Regions from separate parts of the Blautia sp. MCC269 genome, predicted to be linked through region 1. Evidence: riboswitches for the same ligand, from Rfam matches in the RefSeq annotation. Region 1 holds a riboswitch; each other region holds the start of a gene.
The links. Region 1 has a riboswitch for cyclic di-GMP ahead of GPK88_RS04325 (hypothetical protein). Riboswitches for the same ligand answer to the same signal wherever they lie in the genome.
Positions count from the first base shown of each region.

Region 2: it holds a riboswitch for cyclic di-GMP, as region 1 does, so the genes downstream of both, GPK88_RS01745 (response regulator) here and GPK88_RS04325 (hypothetical protein) in region 1, are expected to answer to the same signal.
Region 3: it holds a riboswitch for cyclic di-GMP, as region 1 does, so the genes downstream of both, GPK88_RS14150 (substrate-binding periplasmic protein) here and GPK88_RS04325 (hypothetical protein) in region 1, are expected to answer to the same signal.

Region 1 is NZ_WQQE01000011.1:31,522-35,805, reverse strand. It holds gene GPK88_RS04350 (branched-chain amino acid transport AzlD family protein) at 1-166, opposite strand, end outside; gene GPK88_RS04345 (AzlC family ABC transporter permease) at 176-883, opposite strand; gene GPK88_RS04340 (hypothetical protein) at 981-1,199, opposite strand; gene GPK88_RS04335 (hypothetical protein) at 1,217-1,438, opposite strand; gene GPK88_RS04330 (diguanylate cyclase domain-containing protein) at 1,596-1,787, opposite strand; gene GPK88_RS04325 (hypothetical protein) at 1,798-2,370, opposite strand; cyclic di-GMP riboswitch class I at 2,542-2,617, opposite strand; gene codB (cytosine permease) at 2,707-3,948, opposite strand; gene GPK88_RS04315 (hypothetical protein) at 4,066-4,284, opposite strand, start outside.
Region 2 is NZ_WQQE01000006.1:70,717-75,000, forward strand. It holds gene GPK88_RS01745 (response regulator) at 1-2,202, opposite strand, end outside; cyclic di-GMP riboswitch class I at 2,315-2,420, opposite strand; gene GPK88_RS01750 (hybrid sensor histidine kinase/response regulator) at 3,047-4,284, opposite strand, start outside.
Region 3 is NZ_WQQE01000039.1:259,381-263,664, reverse strand. It holds gene GPK88_RS18940 (hypothetical protein) at 1-45, shown strand, start outside; partial or broken gene GPK88_RS18935 (ABC transporter ATP-binding protein) at 1-257, shown strand, start outside; partial or broken gene GPK88_RS18930 (GTP pyrophosphokinase) at 312-798, opposite strand; gene GPK88_RS14160 (response regulator) at 921-1,547, opposite strand; gene GPK88_RS14155 (hypothetical protein) at 1,616-2,128, opposite strand; gene GPK88_RS14150 (substrate-binding periplasmic protein) at 2,146-2,754, opposite strand; cyclic di-GMP riboswitch class I at 2,826-2,901, opposite strand; gene GPK88_RS14145 (ATP-dependent helicase) at 2,941-4,284, opposite strand, start outside.

The sequences.
Region 1 (4,284 bases):
ACACTACCAGCAATCCAATCACTGCATAAGGCAATACTTTTCCCAGATAGGTAATCACAGCCAGTGGTTCTTTTCCTTCCGGAAATATGATAAACGGCAGAAATCGCGTTGTCATAGTTCCCAGAACTACTACAGCAACGGTTATAATCTGCTGCGTTATTGTCATAGTCATTCTTTATCCCTCCTGTATACACTCTTTTTTTCTTTTCTCCCCATACTTCTTCATTCCCAGGAAGCATAAAATAATGGATGCCATTGCCGGAAGGATAAAACTATCACTTCCAAAGAGTATCAGGCAGATTACAGAGCATACAACACCTACCAGTGCAGGTTTATGATCTTCTGCCTCTTCCCACTGATTGATAAACATAACTACAAACAGCGCAGTCATAACAAAATCAATGCCTTTTGTATTGAAATGGATCACATACCCCAGAAGTGCACCGGAAGTCGCACCAGCCACCCAGTAAAACTGATTCAGTGCATTGACAAAGAACATAAACCATCCTCTGTCCACATCTTCCGGAGGATCTACGGTACAGTTGACCGTAAATGACTCGTCACACATTCCAAAAATAAGATAAAACTTCTTCCATCCTGTATTCTTATATTTCTCCAGCATGGAAATTCCATAAAACAGATGTCTTGCATTTACCATCAATGTCAAAAAGAATGCATACACCGGATTAAACGCTGACAAAAGCAGATTTGCCGTAACAAATTCCATGGAACCTGCGTAAATAAAAAAGCTCATGCACAACGGATATACAAAGGAAAATCCCTTGCTTCGCATCATAAATCCATACGACATTCCCAGAAAAAGAAAGCCCACACAGATAGGCAACGTATACGGAAAGGCTGCTTTAAATGCTTTTTTCTTCATGCCTCAGATATTTCCTTTCATTCATTTCCACGTTATACTTTACTTTTTCCTACCGGAACTGTCAAGAATATCCATCAGCATTTTTTTGCAAACGTTTTCATGCCTGAACTTTCCAGATCTCACGATTTTCATCCAGCGTAACGATATCTCCTTCGTTGATATCTCTTTCATACAAACGTTCATCATCATGCTTCAGACTGATTTCCCGTCCATCTTCACTTTCCAGTATCACCACCGACATAAGCCTTTCTCCAGGCTGCCGTTCTTCGCATCCAAAATCCATATCCTCTTCGATTCTGATTACTTTATACTGCATAATTCAGGCCGCCCTCTTTATAATTCATCCAACAGCACATCATTCACTGCCTCGTAAGCATCTTCCAGTGCGTCCAGCGCTTCTGTCAGCGTATCCATTTTCCGGCTGTCTGCATGATCTTCCTCATATGCATCAATGACTTCTGCCATAACGTCTTTCAGCTCTTCCAGTGAATTGGCAATATCCTGCAGTTTCTGATCCTTATCTTCTCTTGATGTGATATTTACAATTTTGCTCATAATTTTTCTCCCTTCTGTTCTGTTTTGCTGATGATTTATTTTATTATACCACATTCATAATCCACTCCGCTACCTGACCTCTCTGAGCAAAAAAGAAGCCCGGATTTCTCCGAACTTCTTTTATATGTTTCACGTGAAACATTATGTTTTTTATATCTTACCTGCTTGCAAGCAGCCGCACCATGCATTCTTTTAATTTACTTTCATTGACCGGCTTTGTAATATGTGCATCCATACCCGCTGCGCCCTGAATCAGCTCGTCACCGGCATTATGTCCCAGTGTATCATTTATCCCTTTCAATCCATTTACATCCAGAGCAGCATAGACAAACTCCGATGCAAGGGACATTCCGTTCAGATCATCCTTGTAGGCTCTCCGGTTCAGGCATATTCTCTACGATAGAAGAAATCTCATTCTGCTTTACTTCATTCAGCAACCGCACCGGTTCAATCCCAACCTGAACCATACGGGTACCGGTTTCATCCCAGGTGATGGCATACATCATCTTTTTTCCCTCGGAAGTATTCGGTGTGACATCCTGGCACATAGTAAGCGTTTTGTCTTCCAGCATTGGCTTAAAATATTCCATCTGATCTCCAGAATCAAAATTGTAGCCGTAATATTCCGGTATGGTACCGCTGTAGATTTTTCCCGTAGTATCAAACAGATGAATTTCGTCTACAGACATAAGATCCGCAATCTTTTTCAGCTCATCTACATTTTTCTCAGCATCCGGATTCGCATTGATAATATAGGCAACTGCTTTGGCACGTACAATATAGTCCTCTTTCAGCGACGTAATCATATTTTTCTCGTTATCTTCGTTCTTCTCAATTACATTGACTACCCGGTCCAACAGTACCTCTGACATTTTCGCCGTATTTTTGTTGTTGATCCAGTTCAAAATAGCCATCTGGATAACCAAAGCCATCAGAATAAGCCCCAGCGCAAGGAATACGATTTTATCTAATTTTCGTATTTTATCGTATTTTATTTTCTACATTTCTGCTCCTAGCTGATGCTCTGCTGATAAACGCAGAGCATAAAAAACATGCCCTATAGTATCTTTACGTTGTACTATAGTGCATGTTTACATTTAAATCTATGCAACTGGCTGCCATTTTACAGGCCCTATAGCTTTGCGTCACAGTCTTTCAGCTGTTTTGCCTTTTATGATCATAGTTATTTTCTATAGCAATTATAGCTCATTATCTACGATCATTTCAATAGCTGTTCGCAAAAATATACATTCGCCGGTTTTTGAAGGTTATTTCTGTTTTGTTGCCACAAATCCGATCAGATAGAATACTGCTGCCACTACCATGGCATTTACTGCCGCGATTCCTGCATGAATCAGATTGGCTGCCACCGCACCTGCCACAACACCTGCCAGATTAAACCAGTTGGCTGTCTGCAGCGGTACATTTTTTTCTTTATATTTGTCACGTCGGAGGAAGAAGTCCAGAATTACTGTGATGCCGATAGGTGGCAGGGCACAGTTGAGGATATTCAGCCATCCTGTAAAATTATAGTATAACCAGATCGCAAGTGCGGTTCCGATCACACCGGAAATACAGGTAGCAATCTTCATTCTTGCATTGGTGATATTTGAGATTGCAAGTCCGCCGGTGTACAGTGCGTTGTTGTTGGTTGTCCAGATATTGGCTCCCAGCACAATGATCGCCGGAATCGCAAGTCCCTGTGCTATCATAACATAAAAGATATCATCTTTTCCTGTGAACGCACCACCGATAGCTCCGAAACAGAACATCAGGGTATTTCCAAGGAAAAATGCGATCACAGTTGTCCATACAGCAACCTTGTTATTCTTCGCAAAACGAATAAAGTTCGGTGTTGCCGTACCACCGGAAATAAAAGATCCGATTACATATCCGACACCGGTAAATAAAGTAATCGATCCCACAGACTGGTTAAATACTGCTGCCAGGCCACCGCCGTCTGCTGCTGCCGTCACCATGGAATATACTCCCAGGATCACGATCAGCGGTACGGAAATCGTACTTACGATCTCCAGCGCTTTCATTCCTGTGGCTGCGGTAATGGTCATCAGAAGACCTGCCACAATTGTCAGAACCCATTTATTGATTCCCAGTAATTCTGCAGTTGGAATGGAAAACATGGCAACACCGACACCAAACCATCCGATCTGTGTGAGGCCAAGTACCAGTGATGAAAGATAAGAACCTTTTTTTCCAAAAGCTCTTCTGCACAGAAGATCCATGCTCATTCCTGTATCAGAACCAATGTACGCAAGAATTCCGCAGTATGCAGACAGGATCACGCCGCCAATAACGCAGGCTGCCGCAAATCCGTTCAGATCCAGTCCGTTTCCAAGTTTCGCGCCGACACTCATGCTTGCGGAAAAGAAAGTAAATCCCAGCATTACAAAAAACATGCTGCGGAAACCTTTTCTCGCACTTTCCGGCACTGCTTCCATGGAATAATCGTCATCTGCCGCAGTTACCTGGGGTTTTGTTTTTTCGCTCATTTTTACTCCTTTGTTTATCTTATACTGTTTTCAGTTACTCTGTGGAGTGTTTTCCCTTACACACTCCGCCCTTTCCCGTCTCCTTTCTTTTGTTTGCTGTGGAGATTATAACACAAATCATTTCTCTTCTGCAGTTTTTTCCGCAGATGTTTCCGTTTCCCGTTTTTTTCTAAGTTCTACCTTTTTGATCTCTCCCAGGATCTCCACTCCTCTCACCAGAGATCTCGGTTCATTTCGTAAAAGCTCGTATTCTGTCACATAACCGCATTTTTTGTAGATATCCAGGATCGCGCACAGTTTTTTGTTTACCGCATGTACTTTATTCTTCCAGCCCCG
Region 2 (4,284 bases), on a different contig from region 1:
AAACATGATTTTCTGGAATTCCGGTGACATACCGATTCCATTATCCTCAATCGTAAATTCATAGCATCCAAGCTCTGAAAATCCATTTGGCTTTTCCTCTATGGAAAAAATAATATTCCCACCATCCGGTGTATACTTGATCGCATTACTCATCAGATTCACAAATACCTGCTGAATCCTCAGACTGTCACCGCAGACATCCTCATGTTCAATGTGATTAATATGTATATCAAAATTATGTTTATGTTCATCAAGCACCGGTTTCGTAAGCGTAATAAGATTATCCACCAGTTCTGACAGATTGAAATCTTCCTGTGCCAGCGTCATTTTTCCGCTTTCGATACGTGCCATATCCAGCACTTCATTGATCAGCCCCAGCAGATGGCGGCTTGATTCTGTAATCTTGCTGAGGCATTCAATAACTCTCTCCTGACTCTCAATATTTGCTCCTGCGATCGCTGTCAGACCGACAATGGCGTTCATTGGTGTCCTGATATCATGGGACATATTGGAAAGGAATTCTGTTTTCGCACGATTCGCATTTTCTGCAGAACGGTAAGCCTCTTTCAGTGCCTGACGGGATTCAATCTCTGCTTTTTTCTCCTGTGTCACATCCATGGATGCCAGCAATACTTTTACCAGTTTTCCATCCTCCCATTCCAGGGGTATGTAAGAAGCGATCTTATAAGTCTTTTCATCCTGGCTGCAATACTCAAACTTATAAATATCATTTTCACTTTTCAGTTTTTTCCGAATATTATCCGGGGCTATCAGGATATCTATAGCTTCCAATGGTTCCAGTGTCTTATATTTTTCAAGAACCTGCATCTGAAAATCATGATAAAATCCCAGAGGTTTATATATCATCTGTCCATTCAGATTGTAGAATTCATATCTGTCATTTTCCAGATCACAGACAACAAAACGGTCAACCAGACGCACAATACTCTGGATCAGCTGCTCCATGGAAGCATTATCCGCTGCCATCTGCAGATGCCGTGCACTCTCCACCTTTGTCTCTGTGATATCCCGCAGAAAGATCATGGCATATTCTGAATCCTCTATCTCGCCGCGTATGATCACATTACGGACCCATCGTTCTTCTCCATTCAGAGTGATACGGCACTCCAAAGCCAATTCGGTTTCCAGACCCTTCAGCCTTTCTGCAATATAACCACGGTCGTAAAAAGAGGATACCGCCTTCTTATCTTTCTCCACAACATAGGAATCCACAAAATGCCGGATCAGTTCATCCCATGTATGACTCTGTTCAAAGACTGTCATCAGGGACGGTTCAACCTTAAAGGTATCAAAAGTATTCGCTTCCAGATTCACATAATACTCGCACAGATCTGCTTTCGTAAAAGCCCGGTGGAAAGCAGCAGATTTTTGTGCCTGCATGATTTCTTTTTTCTCCCCATCAATGTTAATAAAAATCCCAGCAATCCTACTGGCAGAACCATCCAGACGGCGTATTACTTCTGCCGATGCCCGAAACCACTGGTATTGATTATCCTTCATTCTCATACGATACTCTACCTGGTATTTTATCTGGTTCGTCTTATCCTTAATTGCCGCCTGAAGCTGCACCATTACTCTTTCTTTATCCTGTGGATGCAGAAGATCTGACCAGGATTCCAGTTTATTCGGAAAGTCCAGAGTGTCATGATAGCCAAGCATTTTTCGGAATTCATGACTCCAGTTTGCATTCACAATCTCACTGTTTTCGTCACAGTCAAAATACCAGAAGCCGGAACAGATAGCCTCATTGAGCAGTGCCAGATTTACATGATCCCAGTTGACCTGTACGGACATAACCCATATCTGTCTGCCCGCCTCATCTGTCGCATCCTCTTTACAAAGCCGTACATTATTCACTGTACCGTCTGCTGTAAGGATCTGTGCTTCCCCTGTTCCGTGAAGCTGCAAAAAACGGTCTCGCTCCAGTCTATCTTCCTCGTCATAAAAGAAGTTTTTCAACGAGCCGTTTGTCTGCTTCATAAAAGAGTCGAATGTATATCCTGTACTATGTAACAGCAGATTGCTCACAGATAAAACAGACAGGTTTTGGTCATAATATCCTGTCATTATGCCTACTCCGCCATTATTTTCCAGTGTTTTCTGTACTGCCTGTGACATGGTCTGTGTCTGTCCCGGTACAGTCTCACTTAAAGAATATATTTTGTCTTCATAATTTCCCATTTTATAAAAATCCTCACTCTGTTTCATGCTTCGTTATCCTGCTTTTATCTGTATACAGAGAACCTATCCCTGCCAGTTTTCTTATCCATTTTTGCATACAAAAAAGGACACCTTCCAAAACCTGCCAGCGTCCCTACTATATTTCTTTAACATCACACTGATTTTAGCCACTTCTGGCTTTGCGTCCCTGCCTTTCAGCAGGTTTGCCCTGAAATAATTTCCATTTTTATCAAAAATAAAATACCACGAAGTTTTTCATACGTCAATAATGTTGGATAGAAAATCTGTGTATTTTGCGTATGTCAGGTTGCATTGTCAGGGATTAGGATGAATTTGGGCTATTTTGCACATTGATATTATTATCTGTTATACATATAATAATATTAACAGGACTCCCCGCACCTCTCAAAGATGTGCCCCAGGGGAGACATTTTTTTATACGAAGATATTATTGAAGAAATAATATAAAGTGGAGTTCTGGTTTAGGGAATTCCATTTTTATTGCTTGTATTTGCTTTGTTATTAGCGTACTTTGCTCCCACATGATGTCCTGCTTTTTTCTCATATTGCATTTCTCCCTTCTGAAGTTCTCTTTTCAGTTACATGACTATACCAGAAGTCGTGGAAATAGCAATTCATCAGATGTACCGAAAATGCGTGGAGGAGATTGGGGATAGTAGATAATAGGGAAAATTAGGATAAAAGAAAAGTCATGGCTCTGCCATGACCTTTTAATTCATATTTGCTGTCTTATTCAGCAGAAATACCTGCCAGTTTTACATTTACGTTATAATATCCTACACAACGTGAAAAATAGGTATACGGATTTGAGAAGTTGCAACCACTACACACAATATTCACACAAAATTCTCTTTATGTTTTCAATTTTTATAGGCTTTGCCAAGTGAGCATTCATTCCTGCTGCCAGACACTTTTCTTTATCTTCTCTGAATGCATTTGCTGTCATGGCAATAATCGGGATCGTCTCAGCATCTGGATGTTTCAGTGACCGGATTGTTTTTGTCGCAGTAATCCCATCCATTACAGGCATCATGATATCCATCAGAATTGCGTCAAAATAACCTTCCGGTTTCTCCTGGAACATTCTGACTGCCTGCAGTCCATCTTCTGCAACTGTCAGATTTGCACCTTCATCAGACAACAGCGTTTCCGCAATTTCTGCATTCAGTTCATTATCCTCCACCAGCAATAAGTTTAATCCGCTGATATCCATCTGTGCCGCTGTTTTCTTTACTGTATCTAGTGCGGGAGCAAGTTTAAACGGAATCCTGATGATAAAGGTTGAGCCAACTCCCTCTTTGCTTTTAACTTCAATAGTTCCACCCATCTTTTCAATCAGACCTTTTACAATCGCCATTCCCAGTCCAATTCCCTGCTGTGTACTTCTTGCATCCTCTCTTTCCTGCGAAAACGGCTCAAATATATGCTCCTGGTATTCCCTGCTCATACCAATGCCAGTATCAGTTATGGTCCACTCATATGTCGTAATTCCGTCAACAGCTTCTGTATAATCTGATACAGTTCTTATCTTGCCGCCAATTCGGTTATACTTAATACAATTTCCATAAATATTAAGAAATATCTGTCTTAAATGCACCGGACTTCCATAAATAAAAGGATATCGAAGCCCTTCTTTTTTTGAACAGAACTGCATCTGGATTCCTCTGTCTTTTGCCCGCTGTTCTATGATAGCCAGAACATCCTGGCTTAATTCCTTAAAGTTGATGATTTCCTGCGTCAGAGGTACATTTCCATCTTCAATCTTGCTCATCTGAAGGATATCGTTAATAAGAGACAATAGGTAGTCTGCAGCTACTTGCATTTTTCTGAAATTTTCCAGGACCAATTCCCTGTCATCAAAATGTTTCTCAGCAATCTTCAGCAATCCGATAATTCCATTCAGCGGGGTTCTCATATCGTGAGACATCCTGGAGAGAAAATCAGACTTGCTTTTATTTGCTTTCTTTTCACTTTCCAAGGCAATTGATTTGTGCATGAAGTCATTTTTATCCAGCATGAGATTCCAATGTTCAATGGTTCCGTCTTCCTTTATCACTTTCT
Region 3 (4,284 bases), on a different contig from region 1:
TGGATGAGGCGACCGCAAGTGTTGACCCGGAAAATGAACATCTGATCCAGAATGCCATAACAGAACTTACCAGAGGGAAAACCATCATCACCATCGCACACCGCCTTTCCACGATCGAGCAGGCAGACCAGATCCTGGTTGTAGCGGATGGCCAGATCGCTGAATGTGGTACACATGAAGAACTGATACGTAAGGAAGGAAAGTATCAGCAGTTTGTAAAAATCCGCGAAAAAGCAGAAGGCTGGAAGCTCAGTTAAGCAGCTGGTTACGTATCTCCTGCATGCGGTTGTCAAGCTCCGCACTCTGAATGGCATCGGAACCTGCACGATCAGATGAAGACTCCGGTATCCGCTTGGCTTGGGATTTTTGATATAATCTTTTCTCTCTATGAGAACGATATCATCCTGTTTCAGAAAACTTTCTTCCAGTTCATAGATATTAGATATCGTCGGGAAAGGAACAGATCACCCGAACACCGGCGATGTCTTTGATATTTTCTTCAATAGAGGTAAGACTCATGGGGATATTCTTGCGCCGGATCTTTTTGGCAAGACTTTCTGGAGATTTCACACGGCTTTTGATGGCTTCGATGGGGTTCTTGTCGTATTCCAGAGAATATTCCTGATCCAGTACACGGAATTTTGTCTCAATCTCCATGATCGCACACTGGTAATACGACATCATAAGATCAAACGGTTTCTTGTTTTTCTGAATAAGATCAAGAAATTCATCAGAAAGAAGACTTTTTCGTACAAATTCATCTCTGCGGGATTCTCTTCTGATCCTTCCCTGTGTCATTAATTCTTCCAGATTTTTCATAATAATACAGATCCTTCCGTTTCGGTTATTTCTCATGAAATTTTACCATGGAAGGATCTGTATGTAAAGCGGGCGTACGCATTTGGCATCTGATATATCGGTTATTTCATCCATTTCTCCACAGTCCGGATGATCTGTTCTATCTGTACAGGTTTGGACATATGGTCGTTCATTCCTGCTTCTTTACATTTCTGGGCATCTTCCAGATAGGCATTGGCAGTCAATGCGATGACCGGGATCTGTTTTGCTTCCGGGAATGGAAGCGCTCGGATTGCCCTGGCTGCGTCAAGACCATTCATCACAGGCATCTGCATATCCATGAGAATGGCATCATATGTTCCGGATGGAGCCCCCTCAAAAAGCTGTACGCATTCTTTTCCATTTACTGCCCGGACACAGTGAATGCCGTACATTTCCAATTGTTCTTCCAGAATCTCATAATTCAGGTCATTATCTTCTGCGATCAGAAGCGTTTTTATGATTCTGGATGGCCTGAGTTTGAAGAACGGAATTTCCGCGGTTGTCTCTGATACTTCCTGCTCCCTGATAAAAGGTACATCATCTATGAGATATTTTTCCCGCCTTTTTTCCTCACTGATCACGCGGATTACAAGCAGAACCTGTCTGGCTGTTCCATCTTCCGTTCTTGACTGGACAATAAACCTGGAAAGATGCCAGTTGTTATCTGTGGCAAGGTAATCAATTGCTATAAACTCCTCTTTTTCCATGCTTTCAAGATTTTTTTCCAGAAGCGTAAACATACGGAGATTTTCCGTGGCTGTATTCAGATGAGCACCTACGAACGCAAGCTGATGAATAAACAGTTCTGAGATTCCTTTATAAAATGATCCATTCCGATAAATCCGCTTAAATGGTCTCTGCTGAAAATAGGTGCGAGGACGCGGGAATATGTGTGATGTTTCTTCATCAGGTTGTATTCCTGTTCCATAGGAGAAAGTTCTTCACGATCTGTAATCTGGATCGTCAATCCTTTTTTCAGTTCGTCTGTCCAATGTGGAATATCCTCTACCGCGATTTCTGAAAATAACTGTTCTTTTTCTAATATGTCGTCCTCATTTTTCCATTCACACTGAAGACAGAAGTATTCTTTTCGGTTCTTTTCTTTTTTATCAAAAATATATACTCGATCGGCACCACTGCATTTTCCAAGCAGTTGCAGCATTTCGTAAATTGCGCCATCCAGTTCTTCGTTGTTTTTTACACGATCGATCATGGGAAGTTCCCGCAAAATAGCGGATGCATACTCCTGCATGGCCTTTGTTCGGTTGTAATTGTCGGTCGATCTCATATTTTTCACCTTATACCTTATTCTTCCGGTATGCGGATATAACTGTTTACCAACGCATCTACCTCATCATTGATCAGTGCGTTGGTCAGTTCTGTTGGTGTCTCATAATATATGCTCTTACAGTCAAAGCCCTTTTCTCTGGCAAAATCCAGGAATGAGTCATTGTATGTATGGCGTTTCAGAAATCCGATGCGGATACCATTATAAGTAGAATAATCCCCAGGTACGATCCTGTTATTTCCAACTTTTACATTCATACAGGTAGACGAAGTAATAGCCGGATGAGTGGAAAATGCAAACTCCTCTTCACGCTGGGGTGTTTTCTTTGCTGCAGTATAAATATCCACATCCCCGTTTCGAAGCATTTCTTCACATTGAGAAGCTGTTTTATCGTATCCAACATAAGAAAAGGTACATTGCAAATACTTGGATACATCCTGCATCATTTCATATCCATAGCCGGTTCTTTTCCCGTTTTCGTCCTGCATATGATAACAGTCGAAGGCATAGAATGCGATTTTATAATTGGGCGTTTCAGATTTGGAAATTTCAGATGCACTTACCGGATATACAGCTGAAATAATAAGCAGTATTCCCCAAATTACTCCAGTTGCTCTTTTGTTCATGTTGATCCTCTCCACGGGGTAAAATAAAAAAAGCACCATGTTCAGACAGAGAGAACTATAGTGCTTTTGAATTATACAACTGGCTGCCATTTTACAGGCCCTATAGCTTTGCGCCACAGTCTTTCGGCTGCTTTGCCCGTGTTTATTTTTTTAATAATTTTAGTGTATATTTATACGGAAAATTTGTCAATTATTGTTTGGAATTTTTTTCAACTGTGAAAAGGCTTTTAGCATTTCTTTTTCGCCGTAATCATCAAATTGTATCACAATGGTATCTTCGTTTTCGGAGATAATGGTTCCACGACCGTATTTGGGATGTTCTACAAGTTGCTTCGGTGTTTCCAATTTTCGGAGTTTTTCTTCCAGGATCATCTTTTTCAGGTCCTGAAGGTGCCGGGCAGCTTCTTTTGTATCTCTTGTGGCATCTGCCGGATGGGCAAGATATTTTTCCGGAAGACTGGAAAGGTAGCGACCTGGACCTGGAAATACCCGCACAGTTCCGGGATTGATGTAAAAAGATAATTCCAGGAATTTCCCTGCTCTTGTCATTCCCACATAAAACAGTCTCCTCTCTTCCTCTTCTGTAGAAGCATCACGGCTGTTCAACGGAATCAGCCCATCATTTACACCAATGATAAATACGTGATCGAATTCCAGCCCTTTGGAGGCATGGAGCGTCATCAGTTTTACAGATTCTCCGGAAACCGCATCTTTTTCCGGTTCCATGCCATTCAGTACAAGATCATTAAGAAAATCCCTGATACTGTGATAGGATTCCATTTTCTTTAACAGGGAAAGGATTTGCCTCCGGTTTTCTTTATAGTCGCTGGAAGACGGTCGGAGATATTTTTCCAGAGAAAGCTGTTCCCACAGATTTATGTAGTCGGAGCCTGTGTCCCGATACTCCCACATGGCCTGAAAAAGTAAGGATTTCGAGAGAAATACGCTCCCTTGTGTAAAATTCAGAATCTCTGTCCGGGCCTTTTTTGAGGTCCATCCTTCCCCGAAAGTTTTGTCGCAAAGGACATAAGTTCCGCTGGTAAGATCCTCATGATTACTTAAAAAACGCAGTATATGAAGAAACCAGGCAAGAACCGGAATATCCTGAATGATTTTCTTCTGAGAGATTTCATATGGGATCTGATGTTTTTCCAGAACCTTTGAGAGGATCTCTGACTGGCTCTGAAGTCTGTAAAATACTGCGATTTCTGTGAGGGGGACACCGCTTTCGTGAAGAGAACGAATCTTGTCTGCCAGATACTCTGCTTCCTGAAAAGGATCATAGTGATTTTTGACAGAGATTTTTTCTCCTTCTTCCTGTACGCCGGTAAGAGAATCACCGGATTCCTGAAATCTTCTGGAAACTGCCAGGATCGTTTGGGAAGAACGGTAATTTACAGGAAGGGATAGTTCTTCTGCGTGATACAATTCACGGAATTTATAAAAAATATTGAACATACTTCCACGCCAGCTGTAGATCACCTGATTGGGATCGCCCACTGCAAAAAGCCCGACTTCCGGTTTCTTTAA